DNA from 2 places in the Pelomonas nitida genome. Region 1 is predicted to be linked to the other one. Evidence: predicted binding sites of a transcription regulator. Region 1 holds the regulator's gene; the other holds the start of a gene.
What was found. The regulator NrdR, encoded in region 1, represses ribonucleotide reductase genes. The targets are predictions, from matches to a motif close to CACNANATNTNGTG.
Positions count from the first base shown of each region.

Region 2: the regulator NrdR is predicted to act here: its motif matches at 6,328-6,341, upstream of ACG00X_RS15920 (ribonucleoside-diphosphate reductase subunit alpha).

Region 1 is NZ_JBIGIA010000002.1:235,974-244,463, forward strand. Features, by position in the region: gene ubiD (4-hydroxy-3-polyprenylbenzoate decarboxylase) at 1-959, opposite strand, end outside; gene ACG00X_RS03565 (lytic transglycosylase domain-containing protein) at 1,179-2,027, shown strand; ZMP/ZTP riboswitch at 2,096-2,222, shown strand; gene glyA (serine hydroxymethyltransferase) at 2,284-3,537, shown strand; gene nrdR (transcriptional regulator NrdR) at 3,547-3,990, shown strand; gene ACG00X_RS03580 (GspH/FimT family pseudopilin) at 4,135-4,686, shown strand; gene ACG00X_RS03585 (type IV pilin protein) at 4,788-5,240, shown strand; gene ACG00X_RS03590 (pilus assembly FimT family protein) at 5,243-5,824, shown strand; gene ACG00X_RS03595 (PilW family protein) at 5,815-6,558, shown strand; gene ACG00X_RS03600 (PilX N-terminal domain-containing pilus assembly protein) at 6,555-7,847, shown strand; gene ACG00X_RS03605 (type IV pilus modification PilV family protein) at 7,860-8,490, shown strand, end outside.
Region 2 is NZ_JBIGIA010000012.1:27,431-35,920, reverse strand. Features, by position in the region: gene ACG00X_RS15950 (PDDEXK family nuclease) at 1-176, opposite strand, end outside; gene ffh (signal recognition particle protein) at 315-1,688, opposite strand; gene ACG00X_RS15940 (cytochrome C assembly family protein) at 1,745-2,623, shown strand; gene ACG00X_RS15935 (PP0621 family protein) at 2,620-2,865, shown strand; gene ACG00X_RS15930 (sensor histidine kinase) at 2,918-4,630, shown strand; gene ACG00X_RS15925 (sigma-54-dependent transcriptional regulator) at 4,627-6,081, shown strand; gene ACG00X_RS15920 (ribonucleoside-diphosphate reductase subunit alpha) at 6,573-8,490, shown strand, end outside.

The sequences.
Region 1 (8,490 bases):
CAGTCCTGCTCGTTGTAGTAGCCGGTGTGATCGCCGAACGGCCCTTCCAGCGCATGCAGGTAACCGCCCTTCTCTTTCAGCGGCACGCCGTGGGCGCTGATGCCGGTGTAACCCGCCGACGCGGGCGGGATGTGCCCTTCCAAAACGATCTCGGCCGAAGCGGGCGCCTGCAGGGGCGCGCCATGTCCGACGTCCGTGTTGACCAGTTCGGTCCGGGAGCCGCGCAGCAAGCCTGCGAACTGGTACTCCGAGAGGCTGTCGGGCACCGGGGTCACCGCGCCGAGGATGGTGGCGGGGTCCGCCCCCAGCGCCACCGCGATCGGGAACGGCTGCCCGGGCTGGGCCAGCGCGAAATCTCGGAAATCCAGCGCCCCGCCGCGGTGAGCCAGCCAGCGCATGATGACCTGGCGTGGGCCGATGACCTGCTGACGATAGATGCCCAGGTTCTGCCGCGTGCGCGCCGGCCCTCGCGTGATCACCAGGCCCCAGGTGATGAGCGGCGCGGCGTCGTCCGGCCAGCAATGCTGGATGGGCAGACGCCCGAGATCGATGTCGCTGCCCTCCAGGATCTCCTCCTGGCAAGCTGCACGGCGCTGCAGCGCCGGCTTCATGTCCCACAGCGCCTTGGCCATCTGCAGCAGCTTGCCCGCGTCCTTCAGCCCCTTGGGGGGCTCGGGTTCCTTCAGATTGGCCAGCACGCGGCCCACGTCCCGCAGGTCGGCCAGCGATTCCGCCCCCATGCCGAGCGCGACGCGTCGCGTTGTCCCAAAAAGATTGGTCAAGGCGGGGGTGGAGAAGCCTGTAGGCGACTCGAACAAAAGCGCGGGCCCGCCGGCCCTCAAGACGCGGTCGCTGAGCGCCGTCATCTCCAGCACTGGCGAGACTTTTTCACGCACGCGCCTGAGTTCACCCAGTCCTTCCAAGCCGGCGATGAAGTCCCGCAGGTCGCTGTATTTCATAACTGAAAGTAGTTTTGATCGGCCAAAACAGCCTTGACGGGTTATCTTCAAACCCTAGAATGCGCCCGCTCCGGGTTTCCACCGAAACCCCACCGGCCAGGTCCACCGGGCGCGCAGACGCCGCAGACCACGCATGACGGCCGGAAATTATCACCGTCGCTCAGCCTGGGCGGCCGCAACTGCAGCGGCCCGCGGCACAGGGCGGCACCAAGGAGTTGCATGACGACACGTCAAAACATCATCAGCTTGGCTCGCCACACGCGGGATTCGGCGTCGCTGTTCGTTCAGGACATCGGCAACGGCCTGCTCGTCGTCAGCCACAACACGCTGGCCCTGGTCGGGCTGGCGGTGGTGTCCGTGCTGTTGATCTTTGTCAGCCAGTCGGGTCTGCGGGCGCAAATCGAATCCGCGACGCTGGGCTGGCTGAACGCCCGCCAGGAGGCGCGTGCCGAGGCTGAAGGCAACACGCTGCTGGCTGCGGCCGAGCCCGATGCCATCGCACGCGCCACCGCCACCAATCCAAAAGAACTGAGCCGGCAGCAGGCCGCCATCGCCCACTGGCTGGCGCGGCGTTACAGCGTGGCCCCTGAGCCCATCAGCCGGCTCGTGCAGGAAGCCTGGGCGGTCGGCAACCGCGCGAAGGTCGAGCCCACGCTGATCCTGGCCATCATGGCCATCGAGTCGCGCTTCAATCCGTTCGCGCAGAGCAACGTGGGTGCGCAGGGGCTGATGCAGGTCATGACGCGGGTGCATGACGACAAGTACGAGCCCTTCGGCGGCACGCTGGCGGCGTTTGACCCGGTCACCAACCTGCGCGTCGGCGTGCAGGTGCTGAAGGAATGTGTGCAGCGCGCCGGCAGCTTGGAAGAAGGGCTGCGCTTTTACGTGGGGGCCGCCAACCTGGCCGACGACGCCGGCTACGCCGCCCGCGTGATGGCGGAGCAGGATCTGCTGAAAGCCGTCGCCGCCGGCCGACTGGTGCCGCCATCGATCACGGCCCGCCCGCTGCGTGAGGCTGCCTCGGCCCCGGCAGCCGACGACACCGCCCAGGTCGCGCTGCTGCACTGAGCGGCAAGACGCCGGTGGCGGATCTCCGCCGGCAAGTGTGGGCGACGAGTCGCCGCAGACATTACACTGGCCGCTCACGCGACTGGCGATCAGGGTCACCCAGCTGACCCGAGGTGGGTCACCACCGGGGAGCGTGAGGCGGTTGTCAGTTGTCTGCGTGACAGCCGCTTTCAGCCGTTCGCCTGGGCAGCCCAGTGTCGTCACGCCTGCTCGTGAGCGCCTGGGATTCATCGCCTGACCTTCGGAAGCACGAGCCATGTTTGACCGCACCACCTCCACCCTCGCCCTGGTCGACCCCGAACTCTGGACCGCCGTCCAGAACGAGACCCGCCGCCAGGAAGACCACATCGAGCTGATCGCCAGCGAGAACTACACCTCGCCGGCCGTCATGCAGGCCCAGGGCAGCCAGCTGACCAACAAGTACGCCGAAGGCTACCCGGGCAAGCGCTATTACGGCGGCTGCGAGTACGTCGACGTCGCCGAGCAACTGGCCATCGACCGCGTCAAGCAACTGTTCGGCGCCGAGTTCGCCAACGTGCAGCCCAACTCCGGCTCGCAGGCCAACCAGGGCGTGTTCTTCGCGCTGCTGCAGCCCGGCGACACCATCATGGGCATGAGCCTGGCCGAAGGCGGCCACCTGACGCACGGCATGGCGCTGAACATGAGCGGCAAGTGGTTCAACGTCATCTCCTACGGCCTGAACGCCAAGGAAGAGATCGACTACGACGCCATGGAAGCCCTGGCCCGCGAGAAGAAGCCCAAGCTCATCATCGCCGGCGCCTCGGCCTACTCGCTGCGCATCGACTTCGAGCGCTTCGGCAAGATCGCCAAGGAGATCGGCGCCTATTTCATGGTCGACATGGCGCACTACGCCGGCCTGATCGCCGCGGGCGCCTACCCGAATCCCCTGCCCCACGCCGACGTCGTCACGTCCACCACGCACAAGAGCCTGCGTGGCCCGCGTGGCGGCATCATCCTGACGAACAAGGAAGACATCGCCAAGAAGATCAACTCGGCCATCTTCCCCGGCATCCAGGGCGGCCCGCTGATGCACGTCATCGCCGGCAAGGCCGTGGCCTTCAAGGAAGCGCTGACGCCGGAGTTCAAGGCCTACCAGGAACAGGTCGTCAAGAACGCCAAGGTGCTGGCCGAGACGCTGATCGAGCGTGGCCTGCGCATCGTCTCCGGCGGCACGGAAAGCCACGTCATGCTGGTCGACCTGCGCCCCAAGAACCTGACCGGCAAGGAAGCCGAGGCCATCCTGGGCGCCGCCCACATGACCTGCAACAAGAACGGCATCCCGAACGACCCGCAAAAGCCCATGGTCACCAGCGGCATCCGCCTGGGCACGCCGGCCATGACGACGCGCGGCTTCAAGGAAGAGCAGGTGCGTGCCACCGCCCACCTGATCGCCGACGTGCTCGACAAGCCGCACGACGAAGCCAATCTGGCCGCCGTGCGCGAGAAGGTGGCCGCGCTGACGGCCGCCTTCCCGGTGTACCGCGGCTGATCGGCCCCGATGCGCTGCCCGTTCTGCTCTCACACCGAAACCCAGGTCTCCGAGACCCGAGAGTCGGACGAGGGCGATGTCGTCCGGCGCCGGCGCCGCTGCCTGTCCTGCGACAAGCGCTTCACGACCTATGAACGGGCGGACATCGCCCTGCCCTCGGTCGTCAAGAAAGACGGGCGGCGCGCCGATTTCGACTCCAGCAAGCTGCGTGCGTCCATGCAGCTGGCGCTGCGCAAGCGGCCGGTCAGCGTCGAGCAGATCGACGCCGCACTGAACCGCATCGAGGAAAAGCTGCTGGCCAGCGGCGCCCGCGAGATCGCGTCCACGCGGCTGGGTGAACTGGTCATGCGCGAGCTCAAGCGCATCGACAAGGTCGCTTACGTGCGCTTCGCGTCCGTCTACCGCAGCTTCGAGGACGTCGACGAGTTCCGTCAGCTGATCCGGGAAATTTAACCCGGGGTTTCCCTATCCCGCTTCGGAGGGAGCCCGGGGGAGCCGGGCTGCGGCATCCCCCACCGCCCCACCCTTGGGGGTAAAGACCGGCCGGCAGCGGCTTCCTAGAGTTCGTACATCGCCAACGAACCGCAGGGAGCCACCATGAACACCAGCCGCACCACCGGTCGTCGCAACCAGCGTGGATTCACGCTGGTCGAGTTGTTCACCTGCCTCGGCATCGCCACCGCCCTGCTCAGCCAGGCCTTGCCCAGCCTGAGCAAGCTGCGCCAGGAGCGGGCGCTGCGCGCCACGTCCGAGGCGCTCGCCAGCGACCTGCGGTTCGCACGCAGCGAAGCCGCCCGCATGGGCGAAGCCGTCCAGTTCCGCATCAGCCGCAAGGGTGCCGAATCCTGCTACGTGCTGCACACGGGCGCGCGCAATGACTGCGACTGCGCGGGCGGCCAGGCTGTCTGCAAGGCGCCGGGCAGCAACATCATCAAGGCAGAGTGGCTGCCGACCCACCAACCCATGCGGCTGAGCAGCAACGCGGAGAACCTGCAGTTCCAGCATCGGCAGGGGCTGGTGACGCAGACCGGCAGCATCGAGCTGAAGCTGGACAACGGCCCGGGCATCCGTCAGGTCGTCGCGCTGACCGGGCGCGTGCGCAGCTGCTCCACGGGCACCAAATTGCCCGGCATGAACTTGTGTTCCTGAGCCCCCGCATTCGCGGTGACGGCGACAAGCGGTAGTCAAGACCCGACAAGCGGATTTTCTGTAACCTTTGGTGAGCATCAGAAACTCAAAATGACATCGCCATGCGCCCCGCCACCAGTCATCGACGCCGCGGATTCACGCTCATCGAGCTGATGATCGCGGTCGTCATCGTCGGCATCCTGGCGGCGATCGCGTACCCCAACCTCGTGTCGTACATCCAGCGCAGCCGCCGCGCAGACGCCGTCGCCGAGCTGAGTTCCATCGTGCAAGCGCAGGAGCGCTATCGCTCCAACAACACCGCCTATGCCAGCGCGCTGACGACCGTGGGTTTCAGTGGCGCCACCAAGTATTACGACTACACGCTGGAGTCCGTCTCGGAGCCAGCCTTCGTCGCCGGCTACCAGGTCACGGCCCGGCCCAAATCGGACAGCGCGCAAGCTGGCGACGCCCAGGACTGCGCAACCTTGAGCGTGCGGCTCGAGGGCTCGGTGTTCAAGTACCTCGCCACGGGCTCCGGCGACCGGGTCACGTCGGACCTCTGCTGGGCGCACTGAGCATGAAGCGCGCCGCACAGCACCGCTCCGTTGTCGGCGTGACGCTGGTTGAGATGGCCGTCGCCGTCATCGTGCTGAGCGTGATCGTCGCGGTGGCGGTGCCGTCGTTCAGCAGCTTGATAGAACGTCGCCGCATCATCGCCACCGCCGGTGAGATCGCCAGCATCATTGCCTTTGCGCGCACCGAAGCCAACGCCGTCAACGCGCCGTTCAACCTGCATCTCGAAGCGGTGCCGGCGAACATCACCGACTTTGGCAGTTGCATCCGCGTGAGCGCCGGCAGAAACGACACCTGCCAATGCAATCTGGCCAGGGCATGCCGAATCGGCGACGCCAAGGTGCTGAGGGAGTTGCTGCTGCCGCGCGGCAACTCCGTCAGCTTTGCCGCAACCGCGGACTGGGGGGGGAGAACGGGGGTCGTCAGCTTCGTCCGTGACCCTCGCCTGACTGACGTCGAGAACCTCGTCGTGACGGTCAGCGGCGCCCGCACGGGTGCCCGCCTCGCCGTTCAGTACAGCAACGCCGGGCGGGTTCGCACCTGTTCACCCGACGGCAGCATCGGTGGGTTCCCGGTATGCAGCTGAAGCGCTTCACGCAACGAGGCCTGAGCCTCGTGGAGCTGATGGTGGGCATCACCATCGGGCTCATCGTCAGCGCTGCGGCGGCGGTGCTGGCGGTCAACCAGATCAACGAGCACCGCCGGCTGATGCTGGAGACGCAGATCCAGCAGGACTTGCGTACCGCCGCCGACCTCCTCCAGCAAGACCTGCGCCGCGCCGGTTTTCGGGGCAATTCGGAGCTCGGTGTGTGGGCTCCGCCGTCTGGCGACGGCTCGTTGAACCAGCAGGCTGCCCTTGCGGCGTCGGCCAGCCAGTTCGCCGAGATGGCCAGGACCGACAACAACGCCGGCCGCTCGCTGACCTACCGCTACGCCCGCGGCGCCTACAGCGCTACCGGCAGCGTGCGTGACAACGAGAACTTCGGCTTCCGCTGGGACCGCGCAAGCAAAACCTTGTACTTGATGATCGGCTTGGCCAGCGGGCAGCCCAACTGGCAGCCGATCACCGACCCCGACGCAGTCAAGATCACCGACTTCACCATCGACCTGGATGAACTGCAGGCCACGGACGTCGGTGACTTCTGCGACCAGCCCTGTGACCCGCCCACGGCAGGCGCTGCGGCCTGCCCGCGGCATGTGGTTCGCCAGGTGCGGTTCAGGATCGACGCCGAGGCCGCCCACGACAGCCGGGTCAAGCGCACGCTGACTGGTGTTGAGCGCCTGCGCGCGGACAAGATCGTCGGAGCCTGCCCGGCATGAACACGCGCCGCACACCGTTCAGGAGCCAGACGGGGGCCGCCACGCTGGTCGTCGTCATGGTGCTGTTCCTCGTGATGGCCTTGCTCGCGGCCTATGCCAACCGCAGCCTGCTGTTCGAGCAACGCATGGCCAGCAGCTACTACCGCGCCAGCCTGTCACAGGAAGTGGCGGAAGCCGGCGTCGAGTGGACGCTGGCCCAGCTCAACGGCACCGGTGTGGACGGTGCCTGCACACCGCTCGCCAACGGTGGGCAGCGCTTCGTCGATCGCTACCTGACCGTGAACGCTTCGGATCGAAGCATCACCGCCAGGTCGAGCGACAACGGCGGGATCATCGACTGCGCCCGCAACGTCGCAGGCCAAGGCTGGACGTGCCGGTGCGCTGATGCGAGTTCCGCCCACACCGCCCAGACGAGCGTCAACGCGCCAGGCTTCACGCCCAGCTTCGGCGTGCTCTTCGATAACCGTGGGCGCGGGGGCACGGTGCTGCTGAACGTGCAGTCCTGCACGGACAGCGTCGTCGATCGGTGCAACCTCGGCATCGTGGAGCGCACCTTCGTCAGCAAAAACCAGCTTTCGGGCATCCTGCTGAAGGTCGAATTGGCGCTGGTCAGCGCGGTGCGCACGCCGCCGGCCTCCGCGCTGACCGTGCGCGGCGACATCCGCTCGACTGGCGCGGGCCTGGGCCTGCACAACAGCGATGCACGTGCCGCAGGGCTGCTGGCCACGCTGGGCGGCAGCTGGACGGGCAAGATCGATGCGCGGCTGGAAACCGTGCCCGGCGCGGCGACGAGCCAGGCCGTCCTGCAGAACGACGAGAGCCTTCAGCGCGCGGCCAGTGCGGACGACGTGTTCAAGATGTTCATGGGCGCCAGCGTGAGCCGCTACCCGACGCACCCGGCGCTGCGCACGGTCACCTGCGATGCCGACTGCTCCGACGCCATCGACACCGCCTACAAGGCCGGGCAACGCATCCTGTGGATAGACGGCGACATGACCCTCGCCACCAGCCGGACGCTGGCCCAGCTGTCCGACCCCGTGCTCATCATCGCCAGCGGCCGGGTGACGCTCAGCGGGCCGATGCAGATCAACGGCATGCTCGTCGCCAAGGGCGACCTGGATTGGGCCAACACGGCCGGCGTGCCCTCGGTGGTCAACGGCATCGTGCTGGTCGGCGGCGACATGACGTCGGCGGGCCCGGTGGACATCGTCTACCAGCAAACGGTGGCGGATCAGATGCGCAACCGCCTGGGCAGCTATGTGCGCATACCGGGCGGCTGGATCGACTGAAGGCGGTGCAACATGGCCATCAACCCGCGCTTCCCCTGCCGCAAGCTGATCGCTCCGCATCAACGCGGCGTCACGCTGATCGAAGCGCTGGTCGCGCTGCTGGTCATGTCTTTCGGCATGGTGGCGCTGGTCGGCCTGCAAGGCAACCTGCGCCGCAGCGGCGACCTGGCCAAGCAACGCAGCGAAGCCATGCGCATTGCGCAGGCGGAAATGGCCACCGTGCGCGCGTTCTCGGTGCTCGCCAAGCCCGCCAGCGCGGCGTCCAGCGTTCGCGACTATGACAACGACATCGTCACCGTGGCGTCGAGAACGGCTGCTCTGGACAACGCCAACGCGACCTTCCTGCTGTCGCGCACCGTGACGCCGCTGATCCAGAACTCGGACGAACCACGGGCCAAGACCGTCAGCGTCACCGTGTCTTGGAACGACCGCAGCGGCGCCGCGCAGTCCCTGCTGCTGGACACCATCGTGTCGCGGACCGACCCCGTCTACGGCGTCGCCCTCGGCGTCACGCCACCAACGAACGGCGTGCGCCAGCCCGACAAGCGCAACCCCGTCGTGCCGACCTCGGCCACGGACCTGGGCAATGGCAGCAGCGTGTTTCGCCCCAACGCCAGCCAAGTGCGGGTCTGGGTGTTCAACA
Region 2 (8,490 bases), on a different contig from region 1:
AGCAGGTAACCCTTGGGGTGTTCCAGCGCCAGCGCCTGGGCGATGCTCCGGTGCGCATGCCGCTCCGCGCTGACCAGCACCCGCGCGGCTTCGGGCGGCCACTGCATCACGGTGTCGACGGGCTCGACCGACGGCGGTGGTGTCTGTCGGGTCAGGCGGTTGAGCCAGGCGCTCAACGGGCCAGGAAGGGGAAGATTCAGCATAGCGGGCGACACTAACGGCCTGCGAGCGCTTTGCGCACGTCGGCTTATCCTTCAAGCGTGGGGGCAGGTGTGTGCACATGTGTGGCGGTCATCCGCCGTGACACGTGGCAGTTACATGAGGCCCTTCATGCCACCCAGGCGCTTCATCATCTTCATGAGGCCGCCGCCCTTCATCTTCTTCATCATCTGCTGCATCTGGTCGAACTGGTTCAGCAACCGGTTGACCTCCTGGATCTGCACGCCGGCGCCTTGCGCGATGCGCTTCTTGCGGCTGGCCTTGCTCTTGCCGTCCATCAGCAGGGTGGGTTGGGCGCGCTCCTTGGCCGTCATGGCGCGCAAGATGCCTTCCATGCGCTTCATGTCGCGCTCGGCGCGGTCCATGTCAGCCTGACCGGGCTGCTTGTTGCCCATCATGTTCTGCGGCAGCTTGTCCATCAGGCCGCCCAGGCCGCCCATCTTCTTCATCTGCGCGATCTGCTGCAGGAAGTCGTTCAGGTCGAAGCCGCTGCCGTCCTTGAGCTTCTGCGCGAAGGCCTGCGCGTCGGCGAGGTCCACGCTCTGCGTGACCTGCTCGACGAGGGCCACGATGTCGCCCATGCCCAGCACACGTCCGGCGTGGCGTTCGGCATCGAACACCTCCAGGCCGTCGATCTTCTCGGACACGCCGGCGAACTTGATGGGCGCGCCGGTGATCTGGCGCACCGACAGTGCCGCGCCGCCGCGCGAGTCGCCGTCCAGCTTGGTCAGGATGACGCCGGTCAGGGGCAGCGCTTCCTTGAAGGCCTTGGCGGTGTTGATCGCGTCCTGGCCCTGCATGGCGTCGACGACGAACAGCGTCTCTACCGGGTTCAGCGTTGCGTGCAACTCCTTGATCTCGGCCATCAAGGCCTCATCAATCGCCAGGCGGCCGGCCGTGTCGACCAGCAGCACGTCGAAGTAGTGGCGCTTGGCGTGGTCCAGCGCGGCCAGCGCGATGTCGCGTGGCTTCTGGTTCGGTTCTGAAGGGAACCATTCGCCGCCAGCCTGCTTGGTGACGGTCTTCAGCTGCTCGATGGCGGCGGGGCGGTAGACGTCGGCCGAGACCGTCAGCACCTTCTTCTTGCGCTTCTCGATCAGGTGCTTGGTGAGCTTGGCCGTCGTCGTCGTCTTGCCGGCGCCCTGCAGGCCCGCCATCAGGATGACGGCCGGCGGCTGGGCGGCCAGGTTGATGTCGGCTACGCCTTCACCCATGGTCGCGGCGAGTTCCTTGTGGACGACCGAGACCAGCACCTGGCCCGGGTTCAGCGACCCGACCACTTCCTGGCCCAGCGCCTTCTCCTTCACGCGGGCGATGAAGTCGCGCACCACCGGCAGGGCCACGTCGGCTTCGAGCAGCGCCATGCGCACCTCGCGCAGCATGTCCTGGACGTTGCTTTCGGTGATGCGGGCCTGGCCGCGCATCGTCTTGACGAGGCGACTCAGGCGGTCGGTGAGGTTGGATGCCATGGATGGAGATGGGGCGAGCGCCGGAAACGGCCGCGGGCCAAAAGTACACTGCGTCCATGAGTTTATCGCCCGCTCCCCTGGGGAACGTCGCTGCGGCCCCAGCCATCGGGCCGGGCCTTGCGCTGGCCGTGGCCAGTGGCCTGGCATTGCTGGGTTATGTCTGGGTCGGCTTGCTGCGCGCGCGGGCCTCTGAGGGCCAGTCGGCGGACGCCGCGTTGCGTCCGCCGCTGCGCTCGGTGCCGCCCATGGCGCTGGCCTGGACGGCCCAGTTCATCGCCCTCTATATAGATATCAGTGGTTTCGGCCTGGCGACGCCGGGTGCCCGCTTCGGGTTCGCGCCGGCGCTGTCGATGACCATCTGGCTGGTGTTGACGGTCTATCTCGTCGAGAGCCGCTTCCTGCCGCTGCACAGTGTGCGCCGCGTGCTGGCGTGGCTGGCAGCAGCGGCGGTGATGCTGGCCTGGTGTTTCCCGGGAGAGAGCCGCCCGATGGCGGCGTCGCCCTGGGCGCCGCTGCACTGGGTGCTGGGGCTGGCGTCCTACGGCTTGTTCGGTGTGGCTGTGCTGCATGCCGCGCTGACCAACCGTGCGGAAGCCCGCTTGCGCCACCGGCAGGCGGGGGCGGGTGGCATGCCGCTGCTGCAGCTCGAGCGGCTGACCTTCCAGTTCGTCGCAGCCGGTGTTGGCGTGTTGTCGCTGGCGATTGTGCTGGGCTGGTGGTTCACGCCGCAGTGGCATTGGGATCACAAGAATCTGCTGGCCGTGCTGGGTTGGCTGGTGCTGACGGGGCTGTTGGTGGGCCGGCGCGTCTATGGCTGGCGCGGCAGGCGGGCGACACGCTGGCTGTATGCCGGCGCGGCCTTGCTGCTGCTGTCGTATGCGGGTTCGCGTTTTGTGTTGGAAGTGGTGTTGCAGCGCGGTGGAGGCCCGGCATGAAGTACCTGTTGCTGCTGGCCCTGCTGGCATTCGTGTTTTTCATGATCGGCGCCCGGCGCGGCCGGCGCGACGAGCCCGGGCAGGGTGATCGGCCGCAGCGGCCCGCTGCGCCGAAAACGATGGTGAGCTGTGCCGAGTGCGGCATGCACCTGCCTGCCGACGAGGCGCTGCCGGGCAAGGGCGGCGCGTTCTGCGGCGCCGAGCATCGAAAGCGTTTCGAGGCGCGTCAGGGGCAGGCTTGAATCTCGTCGCGTGGTGGGCGCAGGCGGCCGTGCGGGAGGCGCTGTGGTGAGGATGGAGTCCACGCTGCCGCCGGGCCTGGAGGGTGTGTCCATCCGCGGCCATTGGTTCATCGAGGCGCCGCCGCCCGAGCCGGCTGAGGCGGGTAGCGCGGCCTTCGAGCGGCTTTACCGAGCGTTCCTCGCGGCGCGTGCAGCCCTGGGGCTGGCGTTGCTGGGGGCGCAGTTCGTCGCGACGCTGCTGTCGGCGCCGCCGGCGAGGTCGACGCTGCTGTTGAGCTTGGCCTACGCCGCCATGGCGGTCGCGCTGTGGCTGGTGCCGCAACTCAGGCGCGGTGCCTCGGCGCGCAACCTGGCCCGTATCAGCAGCGTGCACTGGTGGCTGGCCATCGGGGTCGATCTGGTGTTGTTCGGCGTCCTGCACGCGCAGGACCCGAGCGGCGTCAATTACGGCGCGCTGTTTGTGCTGCCCGTGCTGATGTCGGCCGTGCTGTGCCCGCGCCGGCTGGCACTGGCGACTGCAGCCATCGCGACGCTGGGGATGTTGGCCGCGGCCGCCTGGTCGCTGCTGCTGGGAGTCGACGTGGGCTTGAAGACGACGCAGGCCGGTCTGGTGGGTGGCGGGTTGTTTGCCGTGAGCCTGCTGGCCAGTGAGTTGAGTGCGCGCCTGGCCCGCGAGGAGAAGGCGGCGCGCGGCAGCATGGCGCTGGCGCGCCAGCAGGAGCTGTTGAGCCGCCTCGTCATCGACGAGATGCAGGAGGGCGTGCTCGTGGTGGATCGGCGCGGCCGCGTGCGCGCGATGAACCCGGCGGCCCGCGTGCTGTTGGGGGCCGCCGATGGCGCGCTGAGCTGGCAGCTGCGCGAGCGCGCCGACTGGCTGCCGTTGGTGCAGGCACTGGAAGAGGCCTACATCCTGGGCAACCGCACGGAGATGGATGTCTCGATGCCCATGGAAGGCGGGGCGTCGCGCAGCCTGCGGCTGCGGCTTCGCTTCACGCGGCAGCGCGGCGGCAGCGAGGAGTTGTGCGTGATCTTCCTGGAGGACAACCGCGATCTGCTCGCGCGTACGCGGCAGGAAAAGCTCGCGGCGATGGGGCGTGTGTCGGCGGGCATTGCGCACGAGATCCGCAATCCGCTGGCCGCCATCGCCCAGGCGAACGCGCTGATCGCCGAGGATGTGGCCGGCATGCGCGCCGAGCCGCTGACCCGCATGGTCGCGTCCAACGTGCAACGCCTCAAGCGACTGGTGGACGACGTGACCGAGGTCGCGCCCGGCGTGCAGCCCGACACGCAGGTGCTGGATGTCAGCGAGCTGGTGCACGAGACCTGCGTGGACTGGGCCGGTGTCAACGGCCTGCAGCTCGGCGCCAGGAGCCGCTTTCAGCTGCAGATCGACCTGCCGGGCATGCCGGGCCTGTTCGACGCCGAGCACCTGCGCCGCGTGCTGGTCAACCTGCTGGACAACGCGCTGCGCCATGCCGACGACGGCGTTGGCGCCGTGCGCGTGCGGCTGGCGCGCGACGGCGATGTGCTTGTTCTGGTGGTTCGCAGCGCCGGGGCGCCCGTGCCGCCGGATGTCGAGCGCCATCTGTTCGAGCCCTTCTTCTCGACGCGCAGCCGCGGCTCCGGCCTGGGCCTCTATATTTGCCGTGAGCTGTGCGAGCGCCACGGCGGACGCATCGACTACCGCCGCGCCGCCGACGGCGCGGCCAATGAATTCAGCGTGCGCCTGCGCATGCCGGGCGCTGCTCTACCGAGCTTTTCATGACGACTGCCTCTCCCGCACGACTGCTGGTCATCGACGACGAGCCGGACCTGCGCACGCTCTACGAGCTCACCTTGCTGCGCGAAGGCTACGAGATCGACAGCGCCGGCTCCGTGGCCGAGGCGTTGGAGCAACTCGCCGATCACCAGTACAGCGCCGTCATCACCGACATGAAGCTACCCGACGGCTCGGGCCTGGCGGTGCTGCGCTGGCTGGAGCAGGCCGCGCGGCCCGAGAAGGCCATCGTCATCACGGCGTTCGGGTCGGCGGAGAACGCCGTCGAGGCACTGAAGGCCGGTGCCTTCGATTACCTGACCAAGCCCGTGGACCTGCGCCAGTTCCGTCTGGTCGTCGCCTCGGCGCTGGGGCGCGAGCCTGCGGCCAAGGGGGCCGGCGCCGCAGCAGGCGGCGACACGGCGGTGGCGCCGTCCACCTCGCAGCGGCTGGTGGGGCGCTCGCCAGCCATTCACGCGGTGCGCTCGCTGATCGACAAGGTCGCGCGCAGCATGGCGCCGGTGCTGGTGCACGGCGAATCCGGCACCGGCAAGGAGTTGGTGGCGCGCGCCATCCACGACCATGGCGCGCGCGCGGCGCAGCGCTTCGTCGCGGTGAACTGCGGCGCCATTCCGGAGAACCTGCTGGAGGCCGAGTTCTTCGGCTATCGCAAGGGCGCGTTCACCGGCGCGAACGAGGACCGCGAGGGCTTCTTCCAGGCGTCCGATGGCGGCACGCTGTTCCTCGACGAGATCGGCGACCTGCCGCTGGCCATGCAGAGCAAGCTGCTGCGGGTCATCCAGGAACGATCGGTGCGCCCGGTGGGGGCCACGGCCGAAACGCCCATCAATGTCCGCATCCTCAGTGCGACGCACAAGGATCTTGCGGCCGAGGTGGCGGGTGGGCGCTTTCGGCAGGACTTGTTCTACCGGCTGAACGTCATCCAGATCCGGGTGCCGCCGCTGCGTGAGCGGCTGGAGGATCTGGGCCTCATCAGCGAACGCGTGCTCGCGCGCATCGCGCAGGACGCCGGCGTGTCGCCCACGCCGCGCCTGACGGCCAGCGCGCTGCAGACGCTGTCTCGCTATGCCTTCCCCGGCAATGTGCGGGAGCTGGAGAACCTGCTGCACCGCGCGCTGGCGTTGGCGGGTGGCGAGTGGATCGGGCCCGACGACCTCGGCCTGCCTGATGCCGTGCTGGACGACGAACAAAGCGAGTCGCAGTTTGCGGCACTGGCCACGCCGCTGCTGGCTGAGGCGCCTGCCGAGGGGCTGTCTCTGCCGGAGCAATTGCCAAGCGATCTGGCGGTGTATCTCGACGATGTGGAGCGAGCCATTCTGCTGCGCGCGCTGGAGCAGCATCGCTTCAATCGCACGGCGGCTGCGGCCAGCCTCGGCCTGTCGCTGCGCCAGATCCGCTATCGCATGGCGCGACTGGGCATTTCGGCCGGCGACAGCTGAAGACATCGACCTCGGGATTTGCCCGGCTTGAATCCTGGGCGACCTGCAAATGCGGTTGCGGGCCCGCGCCGGAAATGCAGCATCGATGCGGCCTGGCGAGCGTTTCGGCCCGCCAGCCCAGTGTGGATGCGGGGTCGTGATGAGGAACCCCGATGCGATCGTGCTGTACGCGGTGGTGTGCTTGTTTTTGTGGCAACCCATAGATGATGTGGTGACACTAGCGGTAGTGCTTGAGGGGCGGCGGGGCCATAGATATAGTGTCCTTCGTGATATCCTGCTGACCCAGTCGACCCCATGACCATCTCCTCGGAATCGCAGTGCGCAGTGGCAAGGCCACCGCGGCCTTGCTGTCGAGGGTCCAGCCGGAATGCCGGCCTGGCGATGGCCCGGCGGGGACGAACTCCCTCCAACCCAGCTCACCCCGATGCGCCAACCCTCTTGTGGGTTGCCGCCGCGCATTTGCCCGTCATTTCTCGATAAAGGATCCCCTCATGCAGCATGAAGCCGCCACGGGTCAGGCCCCCGACGCCTCGCTCTCCCCGGTGTCCCCGGACGCGTTTGGATCCGACGCTACCGCTACTGCCGGCACCATGCCGTCGTCTTACCAGGCCTACCAGATCATTCGCCGCAACGGCGCGGTGGTGTCGTTCGAGCCCAGCAAGATCGCCGTCGCGCTGATGAAAGCATTCCTGGCCGTGCATGGCACCAGCGGTGCAGCTTCGGCGAGCGTGCGCGAGACCGTGGAGCAGCTGACCCAGAACGTCGTGCGTGCGTTGCTGCGCTCGCGCCCGAGCGGTGGCACCTTCCACATCGAGGATGTGCAGGATCAGGTCGAGCTCGGTCTGATGCGCAGCAGCAATCACGAGGTGGCCCGCGCCTACGTGCTGTACCGCGAGCGCCGCGCGCAGGAGCGCGCCGCCCACGGCGAGGCCGCCCGCGCGGCCGAGCCGGCGCTGATGGTGGTGGACCGCGGCGAGCGCCGCCCGCTGGATCTGGCCCAGCTGAAGTCGCTGATCGCGTCGGCCTGCGAGAACCTCGGCGCCGACGTGCGTCCCGAGCCCGTGCTGGCCGAGACGCAGCGCAACCTGTACGACGGCGTCGCGATCGACGAGGTCTACAAGGCCGCGATCCTGGCTGCGCGCACGCTGATCGAGAAAGACCCGGGCTACAGCCGCGCCACCGCGCGCCTGCTGCTGCACACCATCCGCCGCGAGATCATCGGCGTCGAGGTGACGCAGGCCGAGATGCAGACGCGCTACGCCGAGTACTTCCCCGGCTACATCCGGACGGGCATTGCCGCCGAGCTGCTCGACGAGAAGCTGGGCCAATACGACCTGGCCAGGCTGGGCGCCGCGCTGAAGGCCGATCGCGACCTGCAGTTCGACTACCTGGGTCTGCAGACGCTGTACGACCGCTACTTCCTGCACATCGCCGACGAGCGCATCGAGATGCCGCAGGCCTTCTTCATGCGCGTGGCCATGGGCCTGGCGCTGAACGAGATCGACCGCGAAGCCCGCGCCATCGAGTTCTACGAAGTGCTGTCGAGCTTCGACTTCATGAGCTCCACGCCGACGCTGTTCAACAGCGGCACGCGCCGCTCGCAGCTGTCCAGCTGCTACTTGACCACGGTCAGCGACGACCTGGACGGCATCTACGAAGCGCTGAAGGAGAACGCGCTGCTGTCCAAGTTCGCGGGCGGCCTGGGCAACGACTGGACGCCGGTGCGCGCGCTCGGCAGCCACATCAAGGGCACCAACGGCAAGTCGCAAGGCGTCGTGCCGTTCCTGAAGGTCGTCAACGACACGGCCGTGGCCGTGAACCAGGGCGGCAAGCGCAAGGGTGCCGTCTGCGCCTACCTGGAAACCTGGCACCTGGACATCGAAGAGTTCCTGGACCTGCGTAAGAACACCGGCGACGACCGCCGCCGTACGCACGACATGAACACGGCGAACTGGATTCCCGACCTGTTCATGAAGCGCGTCATCGAAGGCGGTGACTGGACGCTGTTCAGCCCCAGCACCTGCCCGGACCTGCACGACCTGTTCGGCGCCGCCTTCGAGAAGGCCTACGTCGAGTACGAGCGCAAGGCAGACGCCGGCGAGATCAAGCTGTTCAAGCGCATGCAGGCCAAGGATCTGTGGCGCAAGATGCTGTCGATGCTGTTCGAGACGGGCCATCCCTGGATCACATTCAAGGACGCCTGCAACGTGCGCAGCCCGCAGCAGCACGTGGGCGTGGTGCACTCGTCCAACCTGTGCACCGAGATCACGCTGAACACCAACGACAGCGAGATCGCCGTCTGCAACCTCGGTTCCGTGAACCTGTCGCAGCACTTGAAGGACGGTGCCATCGACCAGGCCAAGCTGAAGAAGACGGTGCGCACCGCGATGCGCATGCTCGACAACGTCA